Linked DNA regions of Pseudovibrio sp. Tun.PSC04-5.I4. The protein of the gene in region 2 interacts with the protein of the main gene of each other region in a pairwise test. Links are inferred from orthologs where the notes say so. Each region holds a gene or a part of one and is shown on either strand. Other genes may lie near its edges.

Evidence for each region. The genes of interacting proteins can lie anywhere in the genome.
Region 1: the proteins of BLS62_RS19730 (region 2) and ccmE interact in binary tests that used the Escherichia coli proteins (3 or more experiments, as listed by UniProt). The link is inferred for Pseudovibrio sp. Tun.PSC04-5.I4 from one-to-one orthologs.

Annotation. Positions count from the first base shown.
Region 1 is NZ_FNLB01000006.1:811,605-814,356, forward strand. Bases 1-2,751 are described here. They hold ccmE (cytochrome c maturation protein CcmE), read left to right. Parts: upstream 1-1,014; coding sequence 1,015-1,488; downstream 1,489-2,751. Other genes in these bases: ccmI (c-type cytochrome biogenesis protein CcmI), read left to right, coding at 1-934; BLS62_RS08840 (heme lyase CcmF/NrfE family subunit), read left to right, coding at 1,551-2,751. Outside these bases: more of BLS62_RS08840, read left to right, coding at 2,752-2,752. UniProt on the Escherichia coli protein: Heme chaperone required for the biogenesis of c-type cytochromes. Transiently binds heme delivered by CcmC and transfers the heme to apo-cytochromes in a process facilitated by CcmF and CcmH.
Region 2 is NZ_FNLB01000006.1:3,117,036-3,119,951, reverse strand. Bases 1-2,915 are described here. They hold BLS62_RS19730 (heme ABC transporter permease), read right to left. Parts: upstream 1,891-2,915; coding sequence 1,111-1,890; downstream 1-1,110. Other genes in these bases: ccmA (heme ABC exporter ATP-binding protein CcmA), read right to left, coding at 2,740-2,915; ccmB (heme exporter protein CcmB), read right to left, coding at 2,069-2,737; ccmD (heme exporter protein CcmD), read right to left, coding at 874-1,095; BLS62_RS19740 (DsbE family thiol:disulfide interchange protein), read right to left, coding at 278-856; BLS62_RS19745 (DUF1223 domain-containing protein), read right to left, coding at 1-146. Also shown: more of ccmA, read right to left, coding at 2,916-2,916. UniProt on the Escherichia coli protein: Required for the export of heme to the periplasm for the biogenesis of c-type cytochromes.

The DNA.
Region 1 (2,752 bases), 2.3 Mb from region 2 along the record:
AAACCAGGGAGGTCATACCTCGGCTCCCTCTAAGTTTCGCATGCGATTGGTCCAGCTTACGGTGATTATACTGATGCCATTGGCTGCCCTTGGTATGTATTTGCAATTTGGCTCTCCTGAGGTGCCAGACCAACCACGCGCAGAGCGTTTGGTCGCACAATCAGGGCAAGCCGATTTGCGGGTGCTCATTGCGCGCACTGAAGACCATTTGCAGGAAAATCCGAAGGATGGTCAGGGCTGGGCAGTCATCGCTCCAGTCTACATGCGCACCGGGCAGTTTGAGAAAGCGCGCCGCGCCTACGCCAATGCGTTGCAACAGTATTCTGAAAATACTGAGCTGATGGTTGGATGGGCAGAAGCCAGCATTTTTGCCAACAACGGGCAGGTCAGCGAAGAAATTGAAAAGGTATTGCGGAGGATCAACCTCGCGCAGCCTGAAATGCTTCAACCTTACTATTATCTGGCCATGGCGATGGGCCAAAAAGGTCAGCTTAATAAGGCTCTGGACGCGTGGAATGCCCTACTGAGAAGTGCAGACCCAACAGCGCCTTGGATAGATGCTGCCAAAGCTCAACGCGATGAACTGATCGCACAAGGTGCCGTCGCATCAAGCAAAATTCCTGAGCTTTCTGCCGCAGCGCAACAACCAGCCAGCCCAACAGCTGAGGAAGTCAGTGCAGCATCGCAAATGAGCGCAGATGACCGCAAAGACATGATCAACCAAATGGTTGTTCAGCTGAATGAGCGTTTAACGGAAGAGGGTGGTTCAGCTGCCGAATGGGCACGATTGATCCAGTCTCGGATTATTCTTGGCGAACAGGTAAAGGCGATCAAAACAGTTGCCCGCGCCAAGGAAAACCTGAAAGACGATGCTGCTGGTCTGAAACAGATCAACCAGCTGGCGGCGAGTTTGAAGTTAACACCTGCCAAATGAGGCAGATAGCATAAATGCTGCGACCAGCTTGAAAAACCTAGTGGCTCAGAGTTGGCAACGTATCTTTGGAACTGGCAAAAATGACACGTAAACAGAAAAGACTCGGCCTCATTGGTCTTGCAGGATTGGTGCTGACGTCAGCCGTCGGCTTGGTTCTTTATGGACTTTCCAGCAGCGTGACCTATTTCCAAAGCCCAAGCGATATTGCTGAACAGCAGATAGCTGTTGGGCAGAGAATTCGTCTTGGTGGTTTGGTGGAAGATGATTCCGTCGATAAAAGTGCTGGCTCCATAATTCTGTTTCGCGTAACCGATCAGGCTGAAACTGTTCCGGTGTTCTTTAAAGGTATTTTGCCAGATCTGTTCCGCGAAGGGCAGGGCATCATCGCCGAAGGTTTTATGGATGAAAAAGGCGTCTTCAATGCCGATTTGGTTCTAGCCAAGCACGATGAGAGCTACATGCCTAAGGAAGTCTATGAGTCACTCAAAGACGAGGGACATTGGATGGAAGAAGAGCAGGCCGCAGTCACCGACCAGAGTTCCAAAATAAATTAATCAAAGTCAGCCCACAACCGGGCCGGAAGTACAGCACCTGAAATGGACTGTAGGAAAACGCAATGATAATTGAAATTGGCCACTATGCGCTCATTCTTGCATTGGTAGTCGCAGCGATTCAATCAGTCTTTCCAGTGTGGGGAGCCGTTCATTCAGATCACCGTCTGATGGGAATGGCGCCTGGCCTTGCAATACTTATGTTCCTTCTGGTTTGCGTTTCCTTTGGCGCATTAACCTGGGCCTATTTGTCCTCTGACTTCTCACTGCTGAATACCTATCAGAATTCGTATAGTGATAAGCCGTTGATCTATAAAATCTCCGGCGTCTGGGGGAACCATGAGGGCTCCATTCTGCTCTGGGTGCTCATTCTTACGTTGTTTGGCGCGCTCGTTGCTGTGTTCTCCCGCAACATTCCTCAACAATTGAGAGCCGCAACACTCGGCGCTCAGGGTTGGGTATCCTTCGCATTCCTTCTGTTTGTTATTGTTGCATCAAATCCGTTCATACGCATTAGCCCGGCTCCGTTACAAGGCACCGGCCTGAACCCAATGCTGCAGGATGTGGGTTTGGCTATACACCCGCCAATCCTTTACATCGGTTATGTTGGCTTCTCCATCGTGTTCGCGTTCGCAGCCGCAGCCCTTATTCTTGGCAAGCTTGATGCCGCATGGGCGCGTTGGGTGCGTCCTTGGATTCTCGTCAGTTGGTCCTTCCTCACCCTCGGCATCGCAATGGGTTCTTATTGGGCTTATTACGAGCTCGGTTGGGGTGGCTGGTGGTTCTGGGATCCGGTTGAAAACGCATCCTTTATGCCATGGTTGACCGGTACCGCCCTGTTGCACTCCGCAATTGTTATGGAGCGCCGTGATGCGCTCAAAGTCTGGACAGTCTTCCTTGCACTTCTGACATTTTCGTTGTCGCTGCTTGGTACCTTCCTCGTCCGTTCTGGTGTCCTGACCTCTGTTCACGCGTTTGCAGTTGATCCAGCTCGTGGTGTCTTTATTCTGGCTATCCTCCTCATCTTCGTAGGTGGATCTCTGGCTTTGTTCGCATGGCGTGCGCCTCTGCTACGTCAGGGTGGTTTGTTCTCTCCCATCAGCCGTGAAGGCGCGTTGGTGCTCAACAACTTGTTCCTTACAACGGCTTGTGCAGCTGTGTTTGTTGGAACGCTCTATCCGCTGGTCCTTGAAGCCTTCTCTGGCAGTAAGATTTCTGTAGGCGCACCATTTTTCAACCTGACATTCGGCCCGATCATGGTGCCCGT
Region 2 (2,916 bases):
GCAGGAGGGCAAGAAGAACAACCCTGACTGGTAAACAGTTCAATCACAGCTTTCGGGTAGCCAGCCTGGGCAGACAGGGTAGACGCAAAGCCTATCCCCGTTGCGAAAAGAAGACCTGTCAGACTATTTGAGGAAAACCACCGCATATCGGTCCTTCGTAATTATTTAAGTCATCGCTGAAGCAGGCTTAACCTAAACAAAAACCAGATAACTGTGGAATCACTTCCCAGTGAGCCCCTGAAAATTCGGTCGCGCAGCCCTTAATATGGGAATTTACTTACTTTTTATTCAACACTTTTTCAAGTTCAGGAAGGAAGACATCGCGGTATGTTGCTTCACTCAATGGTCCAATAAACTTATAGCGGATTTGCGCTTTTTCATCGATGATGAATGTTTCCGGCACACCGTAAACGCCCCATTCGATACCCGCGCGTCCACCATCAAAGCCAACGCGATCGTAAGGATTACCCAGTTCACCAAGGAACCGGCGCGCTTTCTCGTTAGTGTCTTTGTAATTCAGGCCTGCAATCTGGAAGCGATCATCCTTGGCAAGATCCATCAGATACTTGTGCTCAACGCGACATGGCGCACACCAAGAGGCAAACACGTTTACAACACTAACCTTACCCACCAGATCGCTACGCTGGAATCCCGGAACTTGCTTTCCGTTTTCCATAAGCCCAACAACCGGACCAAGATTAAACTCGGGAGCGGGCTTATCAATCAAAGCTGAAGGCAACTGCTTTGGGTCACGATCTGAAAACATCATTGCTGCAAACAAAATGGCAAGCACGACAACAATAATCAGCGGAAGAAGGAATAGCGGAGAAACGCCTGACTTCTTTTCTTCATCCATTCCGGATTCCATTATGCTTATTTCCCACTATCATCTTTGTTTTCGGCGGAGACCACTTGGCTAACAGCAGGTGCTGCGCGCCTTGCTGAACGACGACGAATGCCACTTGCTTCCAAGGCATGCATCTCGCCTTCAAGCCGGGTTTTATCTGTACGTACCCAGACGATAAGTGCAGCAATAACCACCGCAGCCATACCGTAGGCAGCAAAGACGTAACCCGCGTGACGACCGAAATCCATAAATTCCATAGCGACTTACCTCCCACCCGCTGGTGCAGTACCAGAAATAGAACTGCTGGAAACTGCTGGCGCAACAGATGCTGCACGCATCCGCATTGCTCTGATACGACGGCGCATAATCTCGTTACGCATGCTCATCAAATGCAGTGTCAAAAACAGGAGGATGAAGGCCAGAGCCATCAATCCGAGCGGTATAAGAATGGAGGAGTGAATTGCAGGACCATTAGCACGAATAAGGCTCGACGGCTGGTGCAGCGTGTTCCACCACTCAACAGAGAACTTGATGATGACCACGTTGATCACGCCAACCAGCGTGATGATAGCGTTGACCTTCGCAGCTTTGATCGGATCCTCAATCGCCTTCCACAGCGCGATAATACCAAGGTACATAATCAGCAGCACAAGGAAGGAAGTCAGGCGCGCATCCCAAACCCAGAATGTGCCCCACATTGGCTTGCCCCAGACAGCGCCGGAGAACAAAGCAAGGAAGGTAAAAGCAGCACCAATCGGAGCAGAGGCTTTCGCTGAGACATCAGCTAGCGGATGTTTCCAGACCAATGAACCAACGGAGGAAAGCGCCATCATCGCATAACACATCATAGCAAGCTGGGCAGCAGGCACATGCACGAACATAATTCGAACAGTCTGGCCTTGCTGATAATCCTCAGGAGCCACGAAAAACGCGAAGTACAAGCCAACTGCCAGAGCAGTGACCGTCGCTACGATAAGCCATGGAAGCACAGCTTTCACAAGCTTCAGGAACCGGGTTGGGTTTGCAAGATCGTATAAGGTCATAGAGCCGTTCTAAACTGAGAATGACGGGGCATCAATGTGTACATAGTGTCACGGACCCATCACAGTCTTTGATTATACGCAATTCGCGACATCACATCCGCGAGATTGCACGGTTTTTTCGCTAATTTACAAAGATTTAGCTGAGTAGATTTTTTCTACCAACTCAGATCCCTTTAAGTTAATCACCGGAAATACGTAGCGCTGCTGCTGCTGCAAGCGGCCCGACAACCAATCCAAACAACGTTAAGGCACACAAGAACAGGAACGGAACCAGAAAGTTATTAGTATCCATAGATGCTGCCGTCGCCGCACTCACACCGAAAATGAGGATCGGAATTGCCAGCGGAATAACCAGAATGGAAAGCAACACTCCGCCCCGCCGCATAGAGACGGTAACACCCGCCCCGACCGCACCAAGCAGCGTCAGTGCAGGAGCGCCGACCAACAACGTTAGCGTAACCGAAACAATCGCCTGAAAATCGAGCCCAACAAAGAGCGACAAAACAGGCGTTGCAAGCACGAGCGGAAGACCCGTTGCGGTCCAGTGTGCAACACACTTGATAAGAACCACAAGTTCCAAAGACCGGCCCGACATAATCAACAGTTCCAGAGTGCCGTCTTCACGATCAGCCTGAAACAAACGATCCAGCCCCAACAGGGTCGCCAACAATGCACCGATCCAAAGGATCGCAGCCCCAATTCGCGCCAGTAAAACCATATCCGGGCCAACGCCGAATGGGAAAATCGTCACCACCGCGAGGAAGAACAGAACACCAATCAGAGCACCACCACCAACGCGGTTAGCTAACTGATACTCGCGGATAAATAAGCTTTTCATCCAACCCATGATCAGTCCTCACCCTGCTCGTCCTGGTCAAAGTAAGGATCCGCCTCAGCAAACATATGCTCACTCTCTGTGGTCACTGCAGAAAGCTGCAAAAACTTGGTGTTCGGGAGGTTCAAAGGTAAATGCGTTGCCGCCATAACAAGACCACCTGCGTGAATGTGATCCGCAATCAACCCGAG